Regions from separate parts of the Pseudomonas sp. GW822-FHT07A10 genome, predicted to be linked through region 1. Evidence: predicted binding sites of a transcription regulator. Region 1 holds the regulator's gene; each other region holds the start of a gene.
What was found. The regulator sigma-54, encoded in region 1, starts transcription at its own class of promoters, with help from an activator protein. The targets are predictions, from matches to a motif close to ANTGGCATNNANNTTGCTNT.

Region 1 (3,186 bases):
CAGCTGGCGACACCAAGCCTGTTCAGGGTTGGGGCGTGACCATCCAATATCACGCCGCGCAAAACCGCGTCGTACTGATCGACAAGGCCAAAGTTGTCGACAAGGACAACAACGTCACCCAGGGCGAAAAAATCGTCTATGACACGGTGAAAAAATTGGCCAGCGCCGGTCGCGCCACGGGCAGCAAGGTCACCGAGGCACGTCCGCGTATCGACATGGTGATCCAGCCGAAGAAGAAAACCGACGAGAAAACCCAGTAATGGCAACTCTGAAAGCTCAGCACCTGGCCAAGAGCTACAAGAGCCGCCAGGTCGTGCGCGACGTCAGCCTGTCCATCGACAGCGGCCAGATCGTCGGCCTGCTTGGCCCCAACGGCGCCGGCAAAACCACCTGTTTCTACATGATCGTGGGCCTGGTACAGGCCGATCAGGGGCGCGTACTGATCGATGACCTGGACGTCAGCCACCAGCCGATGCATGGTCGCGCGAAGGCCGGTATCGGCTATCTTCCGCAAGAAGCGTCGATCTTCCGCAAGCTGTCGGTGACCGACAACATCATGGCCATCCTCGAAACCCGTAAGGAGCTCGACAAGGCCGGTCGCCGCAAAGAGCTGGAAAGCCTACTGCAGGAATTTCACATCCACCACATTCGTGACAGCCTTGGCATGAGCCTGTCCGGTGGTGAACGCCGTCGGGTGGAAATCGCCCGGGCACTGGCCACCAACCCGAAATTCATCCTCCTCGACGAACCCTTCGCCGGCGTGGACCCAATCTCGGTGGGCGACATCAAGCAGATCATCCATCACCTCAAAGCCAAAGGCATTGGCGTGCTGATCACTGACCATAACGTCCGTGAAACCCTGGACATCTGCGAAACCGCCTACATCGTCAACGATGGCCAGCTGATCGCTGAAGGCGACTCCGCCACCATCCTGGCCAACGAACTGGTCAAGGAAGTGTATCTGGGCCATGAGTTCCGCCTGTAAGCGCTGAGGTGCCTGGCCAGTCGCCTCGGCGCTCATCTCAATAAAAAATCAATAGTTTTTTATTGTTACAGCGCTCTAGGCAAACACTTCAGTTTCAGGCATATAATTTGCTTATGTTTGGCGCTTCGGCGCCCTGTAGTGGATGGCGCATGTGCGCCGGCGAATAAGGTGTTAAGCCCCTGCCATGAAACCATCGCTAGTCTTGAGAATGGGCCAGCAGCTGACGATGACACCGCAGCTGCAACAGGCCATCCGCCTGCTCCAATTGTCGACCCTGGACCTGCAACAGGAAATCCAGGAGGCCCTGGAGTCCAATCCGATGCTCGAACGCCAGGAAGAAGGCGACGACTTCGATAACGCCGACCCCTTGGCCGACAAAGCCGAACAGCAACCCAACGCCGACATTCAGGAACCCTCCTACCAGGAAACCGCCCCGACGGTGGATAACCTTGAGGAAGGCGACTGGAACGAGCGCATTCCCAACGAATTGCCTGTCGATACCGCCTGGGAAGACGTCTACCAGACCAGCGCCAGCAGCCTGCCGAGCAACGATGACGACGAGTGGGATTTCACCACCCGTACTTCGGCCGGTGAAAGCCTGCAAAGCCATTTGCTCTGGCAACTGAACCTGGCACCGATGTCCGACACCGATCGCCTGATCGCCGTGACCCTGATCGACTGCATCAACAATCAGGGCTATCTGGACGAAACCCTCGAGGAAATCCTCGAGGCCTTCGATCCGGAACTGGACATCGAACTGGACGAAATCGAAGCCGTCCTGCACCGCATCCAGCAATTCGAGCCCGCCGGTATCGGCGCCCGCAATCTCGGTGAATGCCTGCTGCTGCAACTGCGTCAACTGCCCGCCAAGACCCCTTGGCTGACCGAGGCCAAGCGCCTGGTCACCGATTACATCGACCTGCTCGGCAGCCGCGACTACAGCCAGCTGATGCGCCGCATGAAGCTCAAGGAAGATGAACTGCGCCAGGTGATCGAACTGGTCCAGAGCCTCAACCCGCGCCCGGGTTCGCAAATCGAGTCCACCGAAGCCGAATACGTCGTTCCTGACGTGATCGTGCGCAAGGACAACGAGCGCTGGCTGGTGGAGCTGAACCAGGAGTCGGTGCCACGCCTGCGGGTCAACGCCCAATATGCCGGCTTCGTACGCCGCGCCGATACCAGCGCTGACAACACCTTCATGCGAAATCAGCTGCAGGAGGCTCGCTGGTTCATCAAGAGCCTGCAAAGCCGCAACGAAACGCTGATGAAAGTGGCCACCCAGATCGTCGAGCATCAACGCGGCTTCCTGGAGTACGGCGACGAGGCCATGAAACCGTTGGTGCTGCATGACATCGCCGAAGCGGTGGGCATGCACGAATCGACGATTTCACGGGTGACCACGCAAAAATTCATGCATACCCCACGGGGCATCTATGAACTGAAATACTTTTTTTCCAGCCACGTCAGCACCTCCGAAGGCGGTGAATGCTCGTCCACGGCGATCCGCGCGATCATCAAAAAACTGGTTGCCGCGGAAAATCAGAAAAAGCCGTTGAGTGACAGCAAGATCGCTGGTTTACTGGAGGCACAAGGCATTCAGGTGGCTCGCCGCACCGTCGCCAAGTACCGCGAATCCCTAGGAATCGCGCCTTCGAGCGAACGAAAGCGGTTGATGTAGAGCCACGCCACAGCGTTCCAGTGGTAGATCATCGGATCTACCGCTTTATGCACTGGCAACGAAGGAGAAGCTGTATGCAAGTCAACATCAGTGGACACCAACTGGAAGTGACCGAACCTCTTCGCACCTACATCGGCGAAAAACTCGAACGATTAGAGAGGCATTTCGACAAGATCACCAACGTGCAGGTCACGATGACGGTCGAGAAGCTCAAGCAGAAAATCGAAGCCACGCTGCATATTCCCGGCAATGAGGTGGTCGCTAACGCGGAACATACCGATATGTACGCAGCGATCGACGCACTGACCGACAAGCTGGATAAACAACTCAAAAAGCATAAGGAAAAGACCCAGAGCCTCCTCCAGGGCGCGACCGGTCGTTAACACTCCCAACCCATGATCCGACTTGAAAGCATCCTGACCCCCGGCCGTTCCCTGGTGAACGTGCCGGGCGGCAGTAAAAAGAAAGCCCTCGAGCAAATTGCCAACCTCATCCATCGCGAAGTGCCGGATCTGGCCATGCA
Region 2 (3,186 bases), on a different contig from region 1:
TACGGTTTGGTGTTGGTCGGGATCGAGTTTTCGTAACGCTCGTTCGTCCAGGAAAAGCCGGAGCAATCGGCCGAGGTCGCGGGCGCTGAACCAGGCCTGGTTTTCGAGGAGTAGGGCGTGGATGTGGAGTTTGTGGCGGGTGAAGACGTGGGGGATCAGGTAAGCGTCATCGCGATTCATTGATACAGCTCCTTTTGCTTAAAGGGCTGCCTGCAATCGTCGCCAAACAATTGGGTGGCAGCTGTACGCGGGTTGGCGAACCGGAGCAAAAGGAACCCGGCAGACCCGAAGGTCTCCCACGCACAGCCGCCATGATTCGATGCGGCGGAAATTAGCCCGCTATCGGATGGTTGTCGTGCGCCTTAAGCTTCCAGGGTCGCCAAACCCAGTGCTGAACATTCAGCAGAAGGTGAGCTTAGGAACCGGGGCTTTGCGGCGCAATCGGACGGCGGTGGTGCTCTTTGTAGGACGTTGCCGGGATGTTTGCAGGGCTTAAGATCAAAAGATCGCAGCCTTCGGCAGCTCCTACAGGACACATTGAATGATCGTTTCCACGCAGAGCACGGGAACGACCAGGTTACTCGGCGTCAGCAACTGGATTGAGCTTCGCTTCCAGCTCCGCCACTTTAGCCTCAAGGCTTTCCAGCCGCGCCCGGGTCCGCGCCAGCACAACCATCTGACTATCGAATTCTTCCCGGCTCACCAGGTCCAGCTTGCTGAAGCCGCTCTGCAACAAAGCCTTGAACTGGCTTTCGATTTCGCTTTTCGGCAGTGGGGTGTCGCCGCTGAAGAGGCGGGAGGCGGTGCCGCTGAGGGCGTCGAGGAAGTCTTTGGGCGCGAGCATGGGAAATGTCCTGTCAACAATGGCGGGCAGTGTACCACGCAGTGTCTATAGTCAATCTCGGCGGCTGGGATGCACGCTTTTCGCGCATACGAGTGGGCGGTCGCGCACTGTTGTTGTGCGTAACCGTTGCGTCAATCGACTGGAAGGGCCTGTGGCAGCGGCCAAGGGCTTGAAATCAATGGGTTTTGGATAGATGGCAAGCTTTCTGCTTAGTCGCTGGTGACCCATGCACTGATGCAGTCGCTGTGACGAATGCAGTGCGCCAAGCGGAACGGGGGAAGTTTCGTGCGGAGTGGTTAGCTGGCGTCGGATGGGCAGGTAAGGCCGACGATGCGTTACAAAGCCAGGCACTGCGCTTAGACTTGAGTCGGGTTTGTTTTCCTGGGGCAAGTCCACCAATTCGGGAGAGAGTTTTCATGAAGCTAGTCACTGCCATCATCAAGCCGTTCAAATTGGACGACGTGCGCGAGTCGCTGTCCGAGATCGGCGTGCAGGGCATTACCGTTACTGAGGTCAAAGGCTTCGGTCGGCAGAAGGGTCACACCGAGCTGTATCGCGGCGCGGAGTACGTGGTCGATTTTCTGCCCAAGGTGAAGATCGATGTCGCCATTGACGACAAGGATCTGGACCGGGTTATCGAGGCGATAACCAAGGCCGCCAACACCGGCAAGATCGGTGACGGCAAGATCTTCGTGGTCAATCTGGAACAGGCGATTCGCATCCGTACCGGCGAAACCGATACCGACGCAATCTAAGCCGCCACAAACCCAACGCCCCAGGAGAAAACAATATGACTCTGCGTAAAATCGCAGGGCTAGGAGCCCTGTTGTCCCTCGTAATGCCCGGCCTGGCCATGGCGGCAGACGAAGTGGCGGCCCCAGTCCTCAACTCCGGCGACACCGCCTGGATGATGACCTCGACAGCCCTGGTGCTGTTCATGACCATTCCCGGCCTCGCGCTGTTCTACGGCGGCATGGTTCGGTCGAAAAACCTTCTTTCCGTGATGATGCAGTGCTTCGCCATTACCGGTCTGATCAGCGTTCTGTGGGTCATTTATGGCTACAGCGTCGCGTTCGACACCACCGGCATGGAACAGGGCGTCATCAATTTCAACTCGTTCTTCGGGAGCCTGAACAAGGCCTTCCTCGCCGGTATCACGCCTGCGAGTCTGACCGGGCCTGCGGCGCTGTTCCCTGAGGCAGTGTTCGTCACCTTCCAGATGACCTTCGCCATCATTACCCCGGCACTGATCGTCGGCGCCTTCGCCGAGCGGATGAAGTTCTCCGCCATGCTGATTTTCATGGGCGTGTGGTTTACCCTGGTTTACGCACCGATTGCGCACATGGTCTGGTCCGGCAACGGCGGCCTATTGTGGGACTGGGGTGTTCTGGACTTCGCCGGTGGCACCGTGGTTCATATCAACGCCGGTGTGGCCGGTCTGATTGCGTGCCTGGTACTGGGCAAGCGTAAAGGCTTCCCGACCACTCCAATGGCGCCGCACAACCTCGGTTACACCTTGATGGGTGCTGCGATGTTGTGGGTCGGCTGGTTCGGTTTCAACGCCGGTTCCGCTGCCGCAGCCAACGGCACTGCAGGCATGGCGATGCTGGTGACTCAGATCGCCACCGCCGCTGCGGCGCTGGGCTGGATGTTTGCCGAGTGGATCACTCACGGCAAGCCAAGTGCACTGGGTATCGCCTCGGGTGTGGTGGCCGGTCTGGTTGCAATCACTCCGGCCGCTGGCACCGTGGGCCCGATGGGCGCTCTGGTGATCGGTCTGGCAGCAGGCGTGGTGTGCTTCTTCTGCGCGACTACCCTGAAACGCAAACTCGGTTATGACGATTCCCTGGATGCCTTTGGCGTGCACGGTATCGGCGGTATCCTCGGCGCGATCCTGACTGGTGTGTTCGCGGCACCGTCCCTGGGTGGTTTCGGCACCGTCACCGACATCGCGGCTCAAGTCTGGATTCAGTGCAAAGGTGTGGGCTTCACGGTGATCTACACCGCGATCGTCACCTTCATCATCCTCAAGGTGCTGGACGCTGTCATCGGTCTGCGTATCACCGAGGAAGAAGAGGCAGTCGGCATCGATCTGGCGCTGCACAACGAACGCGGCTACAACTTGTAAGCACGCCTACAAAAAAATGCCCGGCTTGCCGGGTATTTTTTTGTCTTGATTTTGTCAGTGAAGGAAAGGCTGAAAGGTTTTTTCATACACGTTCAGGGGCGTTTACAACGGGTGTTTTTCTGCGGCCAATGGCTTACACGATTGAAGGAATATTAGGGCCTTTGTTTTTTCCCAGAGCGCGCTAGAATGCGCCCCGAACGTGCGGAGAACTGTA
Region 3 (3,186 bases), on a different contig from region 1:
AGGTGCCGGGGATTCCGTTGTCGCGGTATGCCGAAGACTTCGACTTGCCGGAACTGGTGCGCGCCAACAAGTCGCGGATCAACGGCTTGCGGGTGAAGGTCAAGGGTGACGTGTTCCTCGCCGACATCGCGCCGCTGCAATCGGAGCATGACGAAAGCGAGGCCATGGCCGGTGCGGTGTTGACGCTGCACCGGGCGGACCGGGTGGGCGAGCGCATCTATAACGTGCGCAAACAGGAGTTGCGCGGCTTCGACAGCATTTTCCAAAGTTCGAAAGTGATGGCGGCGGTGGTTCGCGAAGCGCGGCGCATGGCACCACTGGATGCGCCGCTATTGATCGAAGGCGAAACCGGCACCGGCAAAGAGTTGTTGGCGCGGGCTTGTCACCTGGCGAGCCCGCGTGGGCAATCACCGCTGATGGCGCTCAACTGCGCCGGCCTGCCTGAGTCCATGGCCGAGACTGAATTGTTCGGCTACGGCCCCGGCGCCTTCGAAGGGGCGCGGGCCGAAGGCAAGCTCGGGCTCCTGGAGCTGACGGCGGGCGGTACGTTGTTTCTCGATGGCGTCGGCGAAATGAGCCCGCGCTTGCAGGTGAAATTGCTGCGCTTTCTGCAGGACGGTTGCTTCCGTCGTGTTGGCAGCGATGAAGAGGTCTATCTGGATGTGCGGGTGATCTGCGCGACTCAGGTGGACTTGTCCGAGCTGTGTGCTCGCGGTGAGTTTCGCCAGGACTTGTACCACCGCTTGAACGTGCTCTCGCTGCACATCCCGCCGCTGCGCGAATGCCTCGACGGACTGGCGCCGCTGGTGGAGCACTTCCTCGATCAGGCCAGTCGACAGATCGGTTGCCCACTGCCGAAACTGGCGCCGGCGGCGATGGAACGGCTCAGTCACTATCACTGGCCGGGTAACGTGCGGCAGTTGGAAAACGTGCTGTTTCAGGCGGTTTCCCTGTGCGAGGGCGGCACCGTCAAAGCCGAGCACATTCGTCTGCCGGACTACGGCGTGCGTCAGCCGCTTGGCGATTTCTCCCTCGAGGGCGGGCTGGACGAGATTGTCGGGCGCTTCGAGAAAGCGGTGCTGGAGCGCTTGTATTCCGAGTATCCGAGCAGTCGGCAACTGGGCAAGCGACTGGGGGTTTCCCATACCACCATTGCCAATAAGTTACGCGAGTATGAGGTGGGCAAAGAGCCGGGTGTTTAAACCTGTGGCGAGGGGGCTTGCCCCCGTTGGGTTGCGAAGCGGCCCCAAATGCAGCAACCGTATAGTGTCAGGTAAAACGCGTCGGATGATTTTGCGGCCGCTTCGCAACCGAACGGGGGCAAGCCCCCTCGCCACAGAGTTCTGTGTTGACTGCAAAGGTCGATGCTTGCCGTAAGCGGCATGACACCGCCGGTTTTTCGTCTTCGATTCATTCCCCCATTCCTCTCTAAACCCCTCAAGTCCTTTGTTTGCCGGGCCCGGCGCCGCCAGAAAAAAGTTGGTCTGCAAATTGCTTATGGCTCAGCAGTACAGCGGTGGGCGGCAAACGTCCGGCATGCAGAGGAAAGAGTGTGGACAAGTACCTTTATGTGGCAATGACCGGCGCCAGCCAGAATGCACTGGCGCAGAAGGCTCATGCCAACAACCTGGCGAACATCTCTACCAATGGTTTTCAGAAGGACCTGGAGCAGGCCCGTTCGATGCCGGTGTTTGGTGACAGCTTTCCGGCGCGTGCGTTTGCCATGAGCGAACGTCCGGCTACCGACTTCTCCCCGGGCGCCCTGGTGCAAACCGGTCGCGACCTCGATGTCGCGGTGCAAGGCAACGGCTGGATCGCCGTGCAAAACCCCGATGGCGGTGAAAGCTACGTGCGCACCGGTAGCCTGAACGTTGACGCGCTGGGCGTACTGCGCGCCGGCAACGGCATGCCGGTGATGGGCAATGGCGGGCCGATTGCCGTGCCGCCCGAGCAGCAGATCGAAGTTGGCGAAGACGGCACCGTCAGCATCCGTGCGATGGGTGAAGGCCCGCGGGTGATGGCCGAAGTCGACCGCATCAAACTGGTCAACCCGGACTTCAAGAACATGACCAAAGGCCTGGACGGTTCGATCCACACCAAGGACGGCAAGCCGGCGCAAGCCGATGCCGGCGTCAAACTGGTGTCTGGGTTTCTCGAGTCGAGCAACGTCAATGCCGTGGAAGAAATGACTTCGGTACTGGCGCTGGCCAAGCAGTTCGAGCTGCACATCAAGATGATGAACACCGCCAAAGACGATGACCAGGCCATGGCTCGGGTCTTGCAGATCAGCTAATTATCAGAACGTCGCGCCGTAAAACAGGCGCACGAGGAGAAACGAATGCTTCCGGCTCTATGGGTTGCCAAAACAGGTCTGTCCGCCCAGGACACCAACCTCACCACCATTTCCAACAACCTGGCGAACGTATCGACCACGGGTTTCAAACGTGACCGCGCCGAGTTCCAGGACTTGCTGTATCAGATCAAACGCCAGCCAGGCGCCCAGTCGACCCAGGACAGCGAACTGCCGTCGGGTCTGCAAGTGGGTACCGGTGTGCGCATCGTCGGCACCCAGAAAAACTTCACCGCCGGCAGCCTGCAAACCACCGAGCAGCCATTGGACATGGCCATCGACGGTCGCGGTTTCTTCCAGATCCTGCAGCCCGATGGCACCACGTCCTACACCCGTGACGGTACCTTCCACCTGGATTCCAACGGCCAGATCGTCAACGCCAGCGGCTTTGCCCTGGAGCCGGCCATTGTCATTCCGAACAACGCCCAGACGTTCACCGTTGGTCGTGACGGCACCGTGTCCATCACCGTTGCCGGCAACCCCGCCTCCCAGGTGATCGGCAACCTGCAAACCGCCGACTTCATCAACCCGGCCGGCCTGCAAGCGGTGGGTAACAACCTGTTCCTGGAAACCGCTGCCAGTGGCGCGCCGCAAGTCGGCACCCCGGGCCTGGCCGGTTTTGGCACCACGCTGCAGAACACTCTGGAAACGTCCAACGTCAGCACCGTTGAAGAGATGGTCAACATGATCACCACTCAGCGCGCCTACGAGATGAACTCCAAAGTGATCTCCACCGCCGACCAGATGCTCTCGTTCGTAACGCAGAATCTGTAATCAAGTCTATGAGGCGGCCATGAGGTCGCCTGCAACACCGTGAGGTAGGGTCATGAATCGCT
Region 4 (3,186 bases), on a different contig from region 1:
GTCGGCACCACGACGGTACCGTTGAGGCTCTTGGAGGTATCAACCACCGCTTTGTCGGTCTGCGCGATGACCGAGCGGCCCACCAGCGAAGAAGCCTGCAAGGCTTGCGAGGAGTTGTAGTTGCCGGCAATACCGCTGACGGTGTCGTTCAGCGTGGTGATGCCTTCCAGACTACTGAACTGCGCCAACTGGGCTACGAACGCGCTGTTGTCCTGAGGATCGAGCGGGTTCTGGTTTTTCAGCTGGGTGACCAGCAGTTGCAGGAACGCATCCTTGCCCAATGCCTTGCTGCCGGTGGCACTGCTGGTCGCCGCGGAAAGACCATCACTGGTGGTCGTGGTCTTGACCGAAGAGTTGGCCAGGACATCCTTGATGCTTACGCCGCTGGTGGTATCGGTAACACTCATCGAAAGTCGCCCCTTATCACTGACCGAGGGTCAGGACCTTCTGCATCATGGTTTTGGCGGTGTTCATCATTTCTGCGTTGGTCTGGAACGAACGGCTTGCGGAAATCATGTCGGCCATTTCTTCGACGACGTTGACGTTCGGGTAGTAGACGTAGCCCTTGGCATCAGCGGCCGGATGGTTCGGCTCGTAGCGCGCTTCAAGGTTGCTCTGGTCTTCGACCACGCCCAGCACTTGCACGCCTTGACCGGCCGCGTCCTGGTTCTGGAACAGCGAATCGCTGCCGCCGCTCTGGCCGCCCTGGAACATGGTGGCGAACACCGGGTGACGGGCGCGGTAGGTCTGGTCGATGCTCGACGAAACGGTCTCGGCGTTGGCGATGTTACTGGCAACGGTGTTCAGGCGAGTGGTCTGGGCACTCATGCCGCTACCGGCAATGTTGAAAACACTGGACAGGGACATGAATTACTCTCCGCGCAGGGCTGACACCAGCCCTTTGAATTTACTGTTGAGCAGGGTGAAGCTGGCCTGGAAGTTGACCGCGTTTTCCGCGTAGTTCGACTGTTCCAGTTGGGCGTCCACGGTGTTCTGGTCGATCGACGGTTGCATCGGCGTGCGATACATCAGCGACTCGTCGCCATTGCCCAGGCCTTCAGCTTCGATGTGACGGCTGTTGGTCATGCTCAAGGCGAACTTGCCGTTTTTGGTTTTCTCGTTCTGCTCGGCGAGCACTTTCGAGAAGTCCAGATCCCGAGCCTTGTAGTTCGGGGTGTCGGCGTTGGCGATGTTGTTGGCCAGGACTTCGGCACGCTGAGCGCGGAAGCCCAGGGCTTGTTCGTGGATACCGAGCGCTTTATCGAAGCTGATGCTCATGTCGGGAAACCTTCGGGTGACCTGATTTTTCGTAACGTGAACATAGCAAGCGGCGTGCCAATTCAAAAAACCCCGTAAACCGGGGCTTTGCGGGCAGTGGTGAGGCGGCAATGCCAGAAAAGCGGCAACCGATTTCCGCCGCCTGCCGCTTTTCTGCCGCTTCTCACCATCCAAAGAACACCACTTGACCCTGTGGGAGCGTGGTGTCACAGGCATAAAAAAACGGGAGCCCCAATGGACTCCCGTTTTTTATGCCGTCAACGAATCACTTCGCCTGGTAAATGATCCCCGGGCTGCACTGGACCATCTGGTAATGGTCCGGCAAACCGTTCAGCGCTTCGGACGCGCCAAGGAACAGATAACCGCCCGGCTTGAGCGTGCTGTGAATGCGCAACAGGATGTCTTTCTTCACCTCGGCGGAGAAGTAGATCAGCACGTTGCGGCAGAACACGATGTCGAACTTGCCCAGGCTCGCGTAGCTGTCCAGCAAGTTGAACGAGCGAAACTCCACCCGACTCTTGATTGGTGCCTTGATGGCCCAGCGCCCCGGCCCCTTGGGGTCGAAGTAACGCTGAAGGCGCTCGGGCGACAGACCGCGACCGATGGCCAGGCTGTCGTATTCGCCGGTCTTGCAGTTGGTCAGCATGCTGCCGGACAGGTCGGTGGCAACGATCTGCACGCCCATCTTCAACTGGCCCATGTTGACCCGTTCGAACTCATCGATGGACATCGACAGCGAATATGGTTCCTGACCCGACGAACACGCCGCCGACCAGATCCGCAGGCGCTGACCGGGGCTGGCCTTGATCGCTTCAGGCAATACCTTGTTCTTCAAGACTTCAAACGGATAGGTGTCACGAAACCACAGGGTTTCGTTGGTGGTCATGGCATCCACCACCATCTCGCGCAAACCGCTGCGCGGCTGGGTCTGGATGCGCTGAACCAGCTCACCCAACGATTTGATGCCCTGCTGTTCCATCAGTTTGTTGAGACGGCTCGAGACCAGATATTGCTTGTTTTCACCGAGCAAAATGCCACAGGCTTTTTCCAGGAATACCCGGAACTGTTCGAAATCCAAATTACCCGTAGACAAAGATACCGCCTCTTAAATCGTGTTGACCGCCAGGGGCAGAAGGCCTCTAGCTGTTATCTGCTGCTTTGATCCGGTCGACTACCCGGGATGCCAGGTCATCAGGACGGAACTTGGCCAGGAAGTCATCGGCACCGACCTTCTTGACCATCGCCTGATTGAACACACCCGACAACGAAGTATGCAGGATGATATGGAGCTTTTGCATGCGCGGGTCGTTGCGGATCTCGGCCGTCAGGGTGTACCCGTCCATCTCCGGCATCTCGATGTCGGAGATCATCATCAGGAACTCTTCTTCCGGCTTCTTGCCCTCGTCGACCAGCTTGCGCAGGTAATCCAGCGCTTGCCGACCATCGTTCAACGCCACCACTTCGACACCGATCGTTTGCAGGCAACGGGTCACCTGCTTGCGCGCCACCGACGAGTCGTCGACCGTCAATACGCGCAAAGAGAGCGCCTTGTGCTGGGTTTCAACATCAACCACGCCCACCGAAATCGCTTCCGGCGTCGGCGCCACTTCCGCCAGCACCTTCTCGACGTCGATGATTTCGACTAACTGGTTGTCGACCCGAGTCACAGCCGTCAGGTAGTGATCGCGCCCCGTGCCCTTGGGTGGCGGATGAATCTCCTCCCAGTTCATGTTGACGATGCGCTCCACCGACCGAACCAGGAAACCCTGGGTCTTGGTGTTGTACTCCGTGATGATCACGAAGGGATTGCTCTGGTCCAGCAACCGACCGGCACCGGTCGCCATCGCCAGATCCAGGATCGGAATGGTTGCCCCCCGAATATTCGCCACACCGCACACGACAGGACTG

Region 2: glnK (P-II family nitrogen regulator) is a predicted target of sigma-54. The motif match lies at 1,037-1,056, and genes of this name have one in related genera.
Region 3: AC1RL4_RS18560 (flagellar basal body rod protein FlgF) is a predicted target of sigma-54. The motif match lies at 1,479-1,498, and genes of this name have one in related genera.
Region 4: flgB (flagellar basal body rod protein FlgB) is a predicted target of sigma-54. The motif match lies at 1,321-1,340, and genes of this name have one in related genera.

What each region holds. Positions count from the first base shown of each region.
Region 1 covers NZ_JBXAKV010000015.1:25,264-28,449, reverse strand. The annotation lists gene lptA (lipopolysaccharide transport periplasmic protein LptA) at 1-260, shown strand, start outside; gene lptB (LPS export ABC transporter ATP-binding protein) at 260-985, shown strand; gene AC1RL4_RS22620 (RNA polymerase factor sigma-54) at 1,170-2,663, shown strand; gene hpf (ribosome hibernation-promoting factor, HPF/YfiA family) at 2,738-3,046, shown strand; gene ptsN (PTS IIA-like nitrogen regulatory protein PtsN) at 3,059-3,186, shown strand, end outside.
Region 2 covers NZ_JBXAKV010000002.1:287,365-290,550, forward strand. The annotation lists gene AC1RL4_RS04765 (BRO-N domain-containing protein) at 1-180, opposite strand, end outside; gene AC1RL4_RS04770 (accessory factor UbiK family protein) at 578-844, opposite strand; gene glnK (P-II family nitrogen regulator) at 1,261-1,599, shown strand; gene AC1RL4_RS04780 (ammonium transporter) at 1,635-2,972, shown strand; gene AC1RL4_RS04785 (secondary thiamine-phosphate synthase enzyme YjbQ) at 3,186-3,186, shown strand, end outside.
Region 3 covers NZ_JBXAKV010000010.1:226,177-229,362, forward strand. The annotation lists gene AC1RL4_RS18555 (sigma-54-dependent phenylalanine hydroxylase transcriptional regulator PhhR) at 1-1,202, shown strand, start outside; gene AC1RL4_RS18560 (flagellar basal body rod protein FlgF) at 1,553-2,293, shown strand; gene flgG (flagellar basal-body rod protein FlgG) at 2,339-3,124, shown strand; gene flgH (flagellar basal body L-ring protein FlgH) at 3,177-3,186, shown strand, end outside.
Region 4 covers NZ_JBXAKV010000022.1:15,788-18,973, reverse strand. The annotation lists gene flgD (flagellar hook assembly protein FlgD) at 1-407, opposite strand, end outside; gene flgC (flagellar basal body rod protein FlgC) at 424-867, opposite strand; gene flgB (flagellar basal body rod protein FlgB) at 871-1,278, opposite strand; gene cheR (protein-glutamate O-methyltransferase CheR) at 1,544-2,371, opposite strand; gene AC1RL4_RS27000 (chemotaxis protein CheV) at 2,418-3,186, opposite strand, start outside.